One region of the Alteromonas sp. S167 genome, then DNA from elsewhere that is predicted to be linked to it. Evidence: predicted binding sites of a transcription regulator. Region 1 holds the regulator's gene; each other region holds the start of a gene.
The links. Region 1 encodes sigma-54, which starts transcription at its own class of promoters, with help from an activator protein. Its sites were predicted from a motif close to GTTGGCACGNNNNTNGNNT; they were not measured.
Positions count from the first base shown of each region.

Region 1 (3,431 bases):
ATCGTCGCTGGTGGTTGCGCGTCTTATTGCTTTTACGGTGTCTTTATTGTTCAGCTTGCCAGCTACGGTGGCTAGCGTTTGTAGGTGCCCTTCGGTTTGTTCTTCTGGTACCAAAAGTGCAAAAAAGATATCTACCGGCTTTTCATCAATAGCATCAAAATCGATTGCTGGTGTACTGGTTACCACAATTGCAATAACTCTATCAAGACCAGCTAAGCGTCCATGGGGAAGGGCGATACCGTTTCCAATGCCGGTGCTCCCCATACGCTCTCGCGACATTAGGCTGTTTAATACAGTAGCGCCGTCTATATTCTCATTATTTTTAGCCGCAATGTCGGCAATGATTTCTAGAATACGCTTTTTACTATTACATTGAACCGCACACTCGGTGCGGTCCAAACTTACGATGGCTTGTATATCCATACTTAATTAACTACTAATGTTTTTTGAGTTTTTCCTTATGCTTGATTACCTGCCGGTCGAGCTTATCAACCATGCTGTCAATCGCCGCATACATGTCGGTATTTTCTGAGGATGCGAATACTTCAGCGCCACTTAAGTGAACTGTCGCTTCGGCTTTTTGATTTAATTTTTCAACGTTCAGGATGACATGCACATTAGAAATGTGATCAAAGTGACGTTCAAGTTTGCTGAACTTCGTATCGACATAATTACGCAAAGAGTCGGTGATTTCGACATGATGACCAGTAAGGTTGATTTGCATATTTCGTCTTCCTTATATTATGTAGCCCGTTAAATAAGGCTTTTGCGTTGGTTCGACGGCGGGATCGATAACGATTCCCGGTATTTTGCTATTGTTCGCCGGGCAACTTTAATGCCTTGTTCGGCCAACAATGAAGCAATCTTGCTATCACTTAGCGGCTTGCTAGGTTTTTCAGCTGCCACTAACTTCTTGATCAATGCACGTATCGCTGTAGATGAACACTCACCACCCGACTCGGTTGCTACGTGGCTCGAGAAGAAATACTTCAATTCGAATATACCGCGAGGCGTATGCATATACTTTTGCGTGGTGACGCGTGAAATAGTGGATTCGTGCATATCTACCATTTCTGCGACATCATTGAGAACCATTGGTTTCATCATTTCTGGGCCATGCTCAAAAAAGCCCATCTGTTGCTGCACAATACAATTAGCAACCTTCATTAAGGTGTCGTTACGCGACTCTAGGCTTTTGATAAACCATTTGGCTTCTTGCATGTGTGAGCGAATAAACTGCGAGTCGCTACTGTTTTTTGCACGACGACTCATTGCAGCATATTGTTGATTAACGCTAAGTTTTGGCAGGCTATCAGGGTTTAGCTCTACCACCCAGCGCCCGTTCTTTTTGGTAACCGATACGTCTGGAATAACGTATTCGGGTTCTTTAGTAACTAAAGCACTACCAGGGCGAGGATTCAAGGTTTGCAGCAAGCGCATTGCTTCGCGAAGCTGATCTTCTTTCAAACGGCTTTTACGCATGAGCGTACGGTAGTCTTTACTGCTAAGAAGGTCTGAATATTCTTCAATAAGCTGCTTGGCTTCAGCAAGCCACGGTGTGTCCTCAGAGAACTGACGTAGCTGCACCATAAGGCACTCTTGTGGAGAACGTGAGCCAGAACCAATGGGGTCGAACATTTGAATACGTTTTAACACGCACTCTACTTCATCCATTTCAATTAGCTCATCGCTGTCTTCGTCTAACACTTCCTCAGCGTTGACCGCTTCTAGAATATCTTCAAGTGACACGGTTAGATAACCCGACTCATCAATAGAGTCGATGATTGCCATGGCAATGGCTCTGTCGGTATCAGAGAAAGGGGTTAAACGCATCTGCCACAGCAAGTGTTCTTGAATGTCTTCGGTAGTTTCGCCCTGAAAAATTTGTTCGTCATCACTGGCTGGGCCAGGCGCGGGCGCAGAAGAGGCCGAGTAGTATTCATCCCACGTGCTGTCTATGGGAAGTTCGTCTGGTAAATCGTTCTTTTCAAGCGCATCTCCGGCTTCTAACGTATCGCTTGAAGCCGTAGGTTGAACATCGCCACTGTCGTCGTTGTCGATGTTGTTCTTTTCACCTTGAGGTTCGTCGTTGCCTTCTTCAACTTCTAAAAGCGGATTAGAGTCCAGCGCTTCTTGAATTTCCTGTTGAAGGTCAAGCGTAGAAAGCTGCAGCAGTTTGATAGCCTGCTGAAGCTGAGGTGTCATGGTAAGTTGTTGGCTAAATTTTAGCTGTAAAGATGGTTTCATCTACGTCTTATTTAAATACTTTAAATTGAATACACCAAGAGCGAAACTGAAAAAATGACAATCCGGTTACTTTAACTATAGCCTGAATTGTTCGCCTAGGTATACATCCCTAACTTTTTGATTACTTAAAACCTGTTCTGCGGTTCCCTGCGCAATTAATTCGCCATGACTCACAATGTACGCTTTCTCACAAACATCCAATGTTTCTCGTACGTTATGATCGGTGATAAGAATGCCTATGCCTCTATCACGAAGATGTTGAATGATCTTCTTTATATCATTAACTGATATAGGATCAACACCAGCAAATGGTTCGTCTAGCAAAATAAACTGTGGTTTCGCCGCCAGCGCTCGCGCTATTTCAACACGACGTCTTTCACCGCCCGACAAACTCATCCCCGCACTATTACGTATATGGTTAATATTAAATTCATCAAGTAGTGCGTCGGCTTCTTCTTCTTGTTGTTGTGAATTTAAATCTTTACGCGTTTGTAAAATAGCCATGATATTTTCATGCACAGTAAGCTTTCTAAAAATAGACGCTTCCTGCGGGAGGTAGCCAATTCCGCGGCGTGCACGTTCATGCATAGGTTGGTGAGTAAGCTCATTGTCGTCTATTTCAATTTTGCCTTTGTCTAGCGGAACAAGGCCGACAATCATATAAAATGTAGTGGTCTTACCAGCGCCATTCGGACCCAATAGCCCAACAATTTGCCCTGTTGATACCGATAAGCTAACGTCGCGCACGACTTGTCTGGCTTTATAGGCTTTTGCAAGGTTCTTTGCACTTAACGTCGCCATAACTATTCGTTACCTTCGTTGTCTTTTTTGTCGTCTTGAGACTTTGCTTTTCGAATGGTTTCAGGTGTAAATACGGTGGTTACTCTGCCATCACCATCGGTATCGTCACCGCCAGTTGCAAGCAGTTGCTCTGTAATCATGTCGAAAGTAATGTTATCGCCTTGCACCATGCTGGTATCTTGCTTAAGTTCGGCTTTACCCGTTAGCGCAATAGTGCGGTTGACTACCTCATAACGAATTTCATTCGCCTTTGCCGAAACCGGCGTACCGTCTTCAAGCTGCTGAGAGTAGCTTGCAGGGTTTCCTCTCGCGACGAAAACTTCTCTTCCTTCGCCGTCAGTGGCGATAACTTCTACTTCGTCAGCATTAATAACTAACGAGCC
Region 1 covers NZ_JAZETR010000008.1:219,537-222,967, forward strand. The annotation lists gene ptsN (PTS IIA-like nitrogen regulatory protein PtsN) at 1-423, opposite strand, end outside; gene hpf (ribosome hibernation promoting factor) at 437-724, opposite strand; gene V7R35_RS13775 (RNA polymerase factor sigma-54) at 754-2,247, opposite strand; gene lptB (LPS export ABC transporter ATP-binding protein) at 2,323-3,048, opposite strand; gene lptA (lipopolysaccharide transport periplasmic protein LptA) at 3,051-3,431, opposite strand, start outside.

Region 2 (3,431 bases), on a different contig from region 1:
CGGCTGTTTCTAAATACTCTTTAAAGCTCACCGAAGACGTTTTACCGGCAATGTCTGATAGCGAGCGGATAACTAGAAAGGGTGTACCAAGCATGTGGCAGGTCTGGCCTATTGCGGCACCTTCCATTTCTACTGCTTTCATTTCTGGGAAGTTGGTGCGAAGTTCTGCTACCGCTTCGTCACTACCAATAAATGCATCGCCCGTGCAAATAAGGCCGGTAGTTGATTGCAGCGTATCAATTTCACTGGCAGCAGACGCGGCAGCCTGCATTAAAGCTTCATTACAACGGTAGTCTTCTGGCATACCAGCACACTGGCCCAGCTTATAGCCGAAATGTGTAAGATCGGCATCGTGGTGAATTACATGGCTGGCAATAACCAAATCGCCAATATTGAGGTTCTTATCAAACCCGCCCGCTGAACCGGTATTTACGACAGCATCTGGCGCGTATTGTTCTATCATAACGGTAGTAGCAATAGCTGCTGCAACTTTACCGATACCGCATTTTACAAGCACCACTTCCATATCGTTAAGTGTGCCTTCGTAAAAAGTCAGGTGTTTCCACTGCGTTTCTTTTACATCCCAAAGAGAAGCTTTAAGAAGCGCAACTTCTTCATCCATTGCACCTAAAATACCAATTTTTTTCATAGTGTTACCGATATGCGTTGAAAGGGGGTTACGCGCTAGTGAAGCGCACTTACGATGTAATTGTATAAGGAATATTGGGAAACTGACAGAAAAATGCCTTTGTTACCGCTATTTTGAGAGTAAGAAAAATAGCAAAGCAACAAAGGCTAGGGGAAGAGGTACTACAATTTGTTACGCGGCTGCTGGACGACTTGAGCGAATAGGGCGCGTGGGGCGCTTTGGTGGCTCTGGGTTGTGTGTTGGCAGTTGTGCCATTTTCTGCTGAATACGGCGATAAGGAATAAGCTTATTTTCAAGGCATTCGCGAATATCGTCAACGCTGTAACCCGACTTCACCTTAATGCGAGCATGTGGTAAACCTGCAGCATCTAATGCGCCAGTTACAAACCAGTCTTTTTGTGATTTGTATCCGTCTTTACCTTGGTTGTGTACTAGGTCAATCGCAAGTACAGGGCTCATGTCTGTTTTATCAACCAATACAAAATCAAGCTGTCGGCTTGACGCTCTGCTTATCGCTTGGCTTGCTGTTTTCTTGTTTGTGGTTTGACGTACCGATACTAAGTCGTTTAAACGCACACGACACACAATGCGAAACTCTCTACCCATCGCTTGCTCAATAAGGTTAAGGAAAGAGTGCTCAACAGGAGTAAAAAGCTGTGGCTTTCTACGAAACGGAAATGCAACGCCACCATCAGACAGTTTTATGGCGCCTAGTGCAACGACAATAAGTAACATCATCAAAATAATTGCCAATTCCATTGTTATCCTCACAAAAATCAGTAAATAGCCATGTCAGAAAAATGACGCTTAGTTAAACCATTCAAGATGTATTACTGATTTTGCAAGGCAGATGCCAAAAATGATCTAACAACAAATATTTGTGATGTAATAAGCCCAATAAAGGTCCAAGTAAGAGCTATGTATTTAATTTTTAGAGGTTTTAATTTTGGGGAACCACAAGGATATCTACTTGCGATCCTGCGTTATCAGGTGAAATGACAATGCGCGTTTGATTATTTTCTGACGTTAAAAGGGTACGTTGGTTTACTGGCGCATGCACTTTCAGCGATGGTATACCTTGCTGGTAGAAAGCGACAACTTGGTCGTTTTTCTGCTTAGTGTGGTACACCATAGCCGCAGGTATCTGGGTCTCAAACTGCTGACATTGTGTAGCGTCGTCGGTAATTGAAACATCGTGAAATGATGAAGGGCACGACACAGTGTCAGGCTGCGATAATGATTGTGTAGCGTCAGGTTTGTCGCTATCTGTATGGCTGTTAAGTGCGAGTGTGTCTGCCTTTACTGGCGCTGAAACCACTGATGCAACCAATGCCAAAGAAAACAAAGGCTTTAAAAGTAATAATGTAGTTCTGTGTTTCAGCATAGGGGTACTCGTTATTAACCTGTTGCCAGCAAAGATTTGCTGATAGCCGCGCTTGTTTAATGAAAATAGTAGAGCGGAACCACAAACACTTCAACTACTACAATGGCTAAATAGCGGGTTATTTTGCCATTTTTAGGTATACACTTGGACACGATGGTATAAGCCGACTATTTGCCCTGTCCCACACCTTCAACTTTTTTCTTCAAACGTTCGACGTTTTTCACAAAATAGTCGTAATATGGATGTGCTTTGTCGGCAACTTCTAATGCTTTTTCAGCGAAATTCAGCGCTTGGGCTAGCTGATTTTGACCTTCATATCCATATACCACACCCGTTATCGCATCGGGGTTTTTGGGGTGGTGAGACATATTGTGTTTGAAAAGTGTCATGGCCAATTCGGGTTGTTGTTGCCAGTTAAAGTAATAACCCAATTGACGAACTACGTTCTCGGGCGGTGTGTCGTCTACTCCCCATTGTTTACCTAGCTGCTTGTAATAGTTATCAATGGTTTGCATGTCAGGCGTAACGTTTTCAGGCGCAAAGACTTTACTCATAAAAAACGATTGATAGGCGTGAAAGATGCCCGCGGTTGATGTTAAACCATGCGACACCCCGTCGTGTTGGTCAATAACCGTTTGAATTTTCGGATTTTCAGAGCTCTCAAAGCTAGCAAGAAGATTATCGTAATAAGGGCGCATAGGAAGCCCTTCATTACCCATATTCATGTACAGATAGGTATTTGTGGTGGGCTTAGAAGAAAGCCATTGCTTGGTTCGTTCAACCATGGCGCCTGTATTCCACCAAACCGCTGGGCTGTAAGCAATATGCGCATCAAACAGTGCTGGGCGTTCTTGCATAGCATATAAACTAAACACCCCTGCTGCTGAGGCGCCGGCAATAATTCGCGTCGAATGGGTGCGATAACGCTTTTCAACATCAGGGATCAATTCATTTTCTATAAATGATAGAAACTTATCAGCGCCACCACCAAGGCCAACCGGACCATTGGGATCCTCATTTACGGTAGGATACATATCGCGTAGTCTGTCGGTATTTTCAATAGCAACAATAATGACCTGTGGTGCAGCATCATTTTCCTGTAGCCTGCCTAGTACCGCCTCCATTAAGGGGATATTTTGGGCGCCGTCTAAACGATAAATAACGGGGTAATGCTGCTCAGTGTTAGCATAGTCTTTTGGTAAAGAAACCGAATACTGTCGCTGTTCGTCGAGTACTTCTGATTGAAGTTGTATTGTGTCGTAATCCTTTGCTTGCGCGGTGAACACTATAGAAAAATAGCTGGTGAGCGCTAACAACCATTTGAAATACTTCATATTTATCCCTGTTTTTTTCTCCCACTCTAGCAACTTTTAAAAGAATTGTATGCTTCTTATTTCG
Region 2 covers NZ_JAZETR010000002.1:524,407-527,837, reverse strand. The annotation lists gene V7R35_RS05545 (5'-methylthioadenosine/adenosylhomocysteine nucleosidase) at 1-649, opposite strand, end outside; gene V7R35_RS05540 (DUF2726 domain-containing protein) at 821-1,408, opposite strand; gene V7R35_RS05535 (hypothetical protein) at 1,590-2,033, opposite strand; gene V7R35_RS05530 (alpha/beta hydrolase-fold protein) at 2,201-3,367, opposite strand.
Region 2: the regulator sigma-54 is predicted to act here: its motif matches at 1,489-1,507, upstream of V7R35_RS05540 (DUF2726 domain-containing protein).

Region 3 (3,431 bases), on a different contig from region 1:
GAATTGACTGACTACCAATGTTTATCGCATCGCCCCCAAGCCCTGTGATAGGTTGCAAATCGGCGTTAGTATCTCGTGACGTTGCAGTATTAGCCGACTTTGTTGCAGCAGTATTTTCGCTTAAAACTACCGTTATAATGTCGCCTACTTGCCTTGCTGTTACGTCTGAATAAAGACTATTAGCAAGATGTGGCTTAAAAAGAGAACCATTTTCTACTACCGACTCTCTTGGGTAATCAGGCACCACAGGTGCGTAAAACGGGTCGTTCGCTTGAACTCTGGTATCTGGCGTGCTTTGACAGGCTGACAACAGTGCGCAAGTAATAAGGCTAATTGCAATACGCATATTAAAGCACTCCTACAGCTGCTGAATAACCTGACCAAGCATCTGATCCACCGATGAAATAACTTTCGAGTTCATCTCATACAGTCGCTGGCTTTCGATTAGGTTTACCAACTCTTCGGTTACGTTTACGTTAGACGTCTCAAGCGTTCCTTGTGAAATCATACCCAAGCCTTGCAGGCCAGGAATGCCTTGGATAGGTGCGCCACTTGATGCCGTTTCAACGTACAGGTTTTGACCTACCGGCTGAAGGCCCGTTGGGTTAACGAAGTCGGTAACGTTTAGCTGCCCAAGAAGCTGAGGCTCAGCTTGCCCACGAATGCTTACGCTTATTTGACCATCTTGAGAGATAGTGATTTGCTGCGCGTCAGGTGGAATTGTAACCTGAGGCTGTAATAGATAACCCGCACCCGATGTTACAATTTGGCCTTGGTCGTTCATGCTAAATTGACCGTTTCGGCTGTAAGCCAAGGTGCCATCTGGCTGTAGAATTTCAAAATAGCCGCGACCTTGAATTGACAAATCTAGCGCGTTTTCAGTAGTTAAAAGGTTGCCTTGCGTGTGTGCTTTCTGAGTTGATACTACTTTTGAACCTGAACCTAACATAAGGCCAGAGGGTAGCTCAGTATCAGCAGATGAACGCCCACCAGGCTGGTTGATGTTCTGATAAAGCAAATCTTCAAAAACAGCGCGGTCTTTTTTAAAGCCCACCGTTGAAGCGTTGGCAAGATTGTTCGATACCACAGAGACATCAGTTTGTGCAGCATCTAAACCAGTTTTACTAATCCACAGAGCTGGATGCATGTTAACCTCCAACGTTGCAATAACAGCAACGAATAAAAAATAAATTTATAAGATCCTAAGCAGCATGTTGCCGCGTGTGTCGAGTTCTTCGGCCTGCTTCATGACTTTGACTTGTAGCTCGTAATGACGCTGTAAACTAATCATGTCTACCATTTCTTCAACCGCATTAACGTTCGAGCCTTCTAACATGCCCGACATCACTTTTACGTTGGCGTTCGCTGGCGCCACTGATCCGTCTTCCATACGAAACAAGCCGTCATAGCCTCTTTCCATGTCTGCATAATTTGGACTTACAAGTTTTAAGCGGCCAACGTCTTCAATCACATTGGCAGGCGCGCCAAGCTGACGCATAGATAAAGTGCCATCTGATGCGATGGTTAAATTGTCCAGCGGAACGGGTAAAAAGATGGGTCCATTGTCGCCTAGCACCATGCGTCCGTGGACATCTGTCAAAATACCGTCATCACCAAGTTTGAAATTACCGTCTCGCGAGTAAGCCTCTTGGCCGTTTTCATCTTGAACGGCAAACCAACCGTCACCTTGAATAGCAACATCCAGATCTCGGTCGGTCTTAATCATTGGGCCAGATTCATAGTTGTTTGACGGGCTTTCAGTCATAGAGAAAACACGTGTAGGTAAGCCTTCACCGTAGGCGGGCATTGACCTAGCCTGCTCAAGCTGAGCTCGAAAGCCTGTTGTTTGCGCATTCGCTAAGTTATTGGCACGTACACCTGTACCCAATAAATCTTGAGAAGCACCGCTTGCTGCAATATAGAGAAGTTTGTCCATGACTGACTTTTGACTCTAATTAAACCTTACTAGGGATTTTGCAAGGGCAGTGCCAACGTGTGCTTTTTTAGAACAACCGAAAGAAAAAATCACCTATACAATTGATTATGTTAGATAAATAGAAGTTACAACTTACAGAAAAGGAACGTTATTGCAGTGTCTAAACAACAAAAAACGATAGTAAGCGGAATGGGAATGCCGCTTACTACCGTGGGATGAAACTATTATTAAGTAGTCGTGTTATCGAATGCTATTACTATCGAATGTTAAGGATAGTCTGATTCAACGAGTTGTTAACCTCGAGCGCTCGCGAGTTAGCCTGGAAGTTACGCTGAGCAATGATCATGTCGATTAGCTCAGTCGTTAAGTTAACGTTCGCCTGCTCTAACGCAGATGAGTTAATCTCACCGAAAGTACCTGTGGTAGCTTCACCAGCTAACGCTTCACCAGAAAGAATACTCTCTTTCCACTGCGTACTACTTTCCTGTGTTAAGCCTTGTTCGTTAGAGAAACGCACCAGTGCAACACGCACAATAGGTTCTGATGTACCGTTAGAGAATGTAGCTCGAACTAATCCATCTGGGCCAATGTCGATCCCCGTTAAACGACCTACCGGCAAACCATCTTGCTCAAGTGATGTTACTTCAAATGCAGAAGCAAACTGTGTTGGTTCGTTTGGCGTTGCGCCATTAACATCAAGGTTAAAATCGATGCTAATTTGCTGCGTTGGATCTGAACCGTTAGCCAGAATAGTGGCCCCTAGCGCCTCTGTCTGCATTTTAAAATCAAGGGTTGGCAGGCCGTCAGGTGTTTCCATGTTAATGAAATCACCACCTTGAGAGAAAATAAGCTTAGACGCAGTAACCGCATTACCTGTGTTAGCACCTACCGCGTTTACAGCTGTCGCAGGGTCTGTGTCTAAACCATTTGAATCGGTCATATCTACTAATGTGTCATCGACAGCAGTTGCAACAAACCATTCATTATTAACACCCGGTGTCCCATCTTTTATGAAGTAGTATGTCATTACATGGCTATCGCCAAGTGAGTCATACACGGTAACAGAGGTTGCCGCATTGTAAGTAAGCGGATCTTCAGGGTTGAAATCGGCAGGATCTAATGCTACGTCACCTGCAGGGAGGTTCATTCTAATATCAACTTCAGATGTCTGCTGCGGGGAACCGGATGAGTCGGGAATACGCACTGGTACTGTTGTGCTCAGTGCTACCGAAGAACTTGTACCATCACTGTTCACAGGAAACCCCATTAGGTTGTCACCGTTGCTGTTAACAACAAAGTTATCACTATCCAGTTTAAACTGGCCTGCACGTGTAAAAGAAAAGTCTCGGGACGTAATTTCGGGTATTGTAGTAAAGAAACCATTGCCTGTAATCGCTAAGTCAAGCGCTGTGTTGGTAAACTGTAGGCTACCTTGAGAAAATTGCTGTGCAACTTCCTGTGTTAGAACACCATCACCTACTTTAGTTTTACCACC
Region 3 covers NZ_JAZETR010000001.1:269,492-272,922, reverse strand. The annotation lists gene flgH (flagellar basal body L-ring protein FlgH) at 1-346, opposite strand, end outside; gene flgG (flagellar basal-body rod protein FlgG) at 359-1,147, opposite strand; gene flgF (flagellar basal-body rod protein FlgF) at 1,193-1,936, opposite strand; gene flgE (flagellar hook protein FlgE) at 2,193-3,431, opposite strand, start outside.
Region 3: the regulator sigma-54 is predicted to act here: its motif matches at 1,975-1,993, upstream of flgF (flagellar basal-body rod protein FlgF).

Region 4 (3,431 bases), on a different contig from region 1:
CTGTGTGACGTCACAAACATCATCTGTTTCAGAGCTTTTAAAAAGACAGGTTGAACACCTTTCTACTCTTGCTGCAGTGCTTGAGAAAGAGCTGCAGCTTATTAGCTCACGTGAAGCAGAGCCATTGATGAAACTGCTTGATGACAAAACTCAGTTGTTAGAAGTTATACAGAAAACTGACGTTGAAATTGAAAAAGCTATTAGCGCTCAAGGCAGTATGCAAGCTGAAGACGACGCGCTGATGGAGCAAGCCAAATCACTGTTAGACGACTGCAAGTATCGCACTCAAGTTAATCAAAAAGCCGTTGAGCAAGGACAGCTACGCCTCACACATTTGCGGAATTTGATGATGGAAGTGCGAGCAAAAGAGTCGCTGACTTATGACAAAAAAGGCAAACCTAAAGGTGGAACTTTAGGTTCTGGGGTAAGCGCCTAAACGTGGTCGTGATTTAAGGCGTTCAGCGTTAAACGCCCACCTGATGGGCGTTTTTTGATTCTACGTGCTACAACCTATTAACTAAACATTACTTGTTAGTAATACTTAACTTCCCTGACCCTTCTTGGCTTTGCAGTAGTTAAATACAAATCATATACCTGCTTCATATCTAACGATAGTTCGGTAACATACGTGTCATCACCTACAGGGTAAGCTTTCACAACTTTCGCACCACGAATAACACCTTCTACTGATGCTCTTAGGGTTTCGCTTTCAACAACCAGGCTGGATAACGCCTGATCGCCCTGTAGCTTCTGACCATAAACCTGTTCAGCAAGCTCTCTGTAAGCATCAAGCTTGGACGCTTTCATCGCCATAATGCGTTTTATACTGTCGCTTTCTCCTCGCTGAGACATTATAGGCGCATAGCCTATTGCCGTGAGCGTTGGGTAAGTGTCGGGCTCGATGGTTTCATACTCGACATGTTTGTCGATTATCCCGCAGCCGGTTATTCCCAAAACGACGGCAATCGCTGCAAACCTGCACACAGAGCGCATGCGCGAAAAAATTGGTAACGACATAAGGTTACTCCTTACAAAGCACTGAGGCCTTTAACTGTTTCCTTTACAAAGAAACGGCGTTTAATTTGACTTTATAAAAGTAAGCAAGAAGTAAGCCCGTTTGTTTTAAGCCAGCTTTAGTCCAGCTCTCGTTTACTTTTTCATGGCGCTTTTCTGGCACTGTTCTGGCATAGCTTGTTAACGAAATTCAATATGACACTTGCTTTATATTTTAAAAGCCTGTGACAAAGCACAAACTAGTTACGCAGAGGTGCCCTGTGCTACATGCTAAATCTATGCTTTATATCGCTTCCATGATGAAAATGATGGCGCTAACTTGCCTACTTTTCTTAAACGGAGGGCAAAGCCATGCCGCTTGGTTCGAGGCAAAGGGGCAGGCGAAGGTTATTGATGGCAATAGAGCCCAAGCAAAACGCGTAGCGACTGAAGAAGCGCTAAAACAAGCCATGCTATTTGCTGGCGCCTCTATTCAGAGCGTGCATACGCTTACTAACGGTCTATTAGAAAACGAGGAAATGACCATTCGCTCAACAGGTGAAGTTGAACGTCTTGAACTTATCGACGAAGTGTATAGCGATGGTATGGTAACGGTAAGTGTAAGAGCCGACATCTTTCCAAAAATGAAAACCTGTAGCGCGCAAAATGATGAAAAACACTTTTCTAGCACCCATTTTCTTGTGCGTAACCGCCAACAGTTAGCGCAAGGCAGCATTACCCATTTTGACGAGGCGGTAACTCAACGTTTTGCAGAAACAATGCGCCTGAACACGCAGTCAATGAAAATGACTCACATTGCACCGCATACCGCTAAATTCAAAAACGAGTTTACTGATGAGAATGTAAGAACACTGTCGACACTTAGCAATACACAGTTCGTGGTGGTCGGCACCATTGATGATTTAAGTATTACTACAGAAGCACCTTCCGTGTTTTTGCCTTGGGCAAACGGTGAATCCATGCGTAATTTTCGTATTACGCTGAGGGTTTATGATGGCGTTAGCGGTGGACAGTTGTTTAGCAACACCTATCAAAATGAAGCACCTTGGGAATTCGATCGTTTTGAAATAGTAGATGAATTTTCTGCAATGTTCTGGCGCACGCAATATGGTAAAGCCATCGATAAAACACTTCAAACAGCAATACTCGACATCCAAGAAACGGTGGCCTGTCAGCCAGTAACAGGGCGCGTTCTAGGCGTTACTTATGACAAAGTGTCAGTATCACTTGGGCGAGATAACGGCATTGATATAAACGACGAGTTGTTCTTGTATCAAGCGAAAGAGCTGACTGACAGCCGGGGACGTAAGTACCTACAGTACAAGCTCTATCCCGGAACGTTCGTAGTAAAAACTGCTTATGCAAAATCTTCTACGCTTGTCAGTAAGGAAGAGGGAATCATTGCAAATATTCAAGAGCAGGACTTTGTTGTTAAAAAATAGTCGGGCTAGAGCGTGCTGACCTTCTCGGTACGTTTTTGCAGCAAAGTGTTTAGCATTTAGACAAGGAAGTGTACACGTAATGTAGCTATCTACATCAGTGTGCACAGACGCAGGATAAATGCTAAACAATTGCTGCCTGAAAGGTTCATCCAAGCGAGTCTCATGCTGCTTTTCTCGTTGCTAATTTGGAATAACCAAACCACGCAACTCGTTCATTGCCTGAAACTCGCTTGGAATGAACAAAAAGAGTACCGAAAGGGTCAACACGCTCTAAATACCCTCCAAAATGATAATTGGTTTTCCCTGTTTGGCGTGCTATACGTATAAAAAAGTGTTAAATGAGTATCGATTGTAATTAGACAAATCTGCTCATTTGTTTAATACGTTGAGAACTCTCTGCACCTATGACTTGGTCTAAAATTGCGTCAACTTGTTTAGCGTTACTGGCACTGCTTATTATGGCAATTGCTCAGCAAATGAGGGCTCAACTAACTATTGAGTTTCCAAAACTCGAACAGGTAGTGATTAATAATTTTGGACCACGTAACGCGCCAGACGTAAAAGCACTCCAGACCACACTTGGAACCCTTCAAAACAAATCTGTTAAAGACCAACTTGTTGGCGTAAATGCGTTTTTCGACGAACACATTCAATACGCAACCGACGACATTGTATTTAAACAAACCGATTATTGGGCAACGCCTTCTGAGTTCTTCGGTCATTCCAGAGGAGATTGTGAAGATTACGCCATTGCAAAATATGTGGCTCTGCTACACTTAGGGGTAGATAGTGCAAAACTACGCCTGATATATGTAAAAGCAAGAATTGGTCGAAGTCGCGTAACGCAAGCACATATGGTGTTGGGGTATTATGAAACCCCATCGTCAGACCCCTTAGTGCTAGACAGCTTAGTGTCTAATGTTTTACCGGGTTCAGAACGAACCGACTTAGTGCCTGTGTTTAGTTTTAATGATT
Region 4 covers NZ_JAZETR010000001.1:260,973-264,403, reverse strand. The annotation lists gene flgN (flagellar export chaperone FlgN) at 5-436, shown strand; gene V7R35_RS01040 (LPP20 family lipoprotein) at 532-993, opposite strand; gene V7R35_RS01035 (flagellar assembly protein T N-terminal domain-containing protein) at 1,275-2,456, shown strand; gene V7R35_RS01030 (transglutaminase-like cysteine peptidase) at 2,861-3,431, shown strand, end outside.
Region 4: the regulator sigma-54 is predicted to act here: its motif matches at 1,170-1,188, upstream of V7R35_RS01035 (flagellar assembly protein T N-terminal domain-containing protein).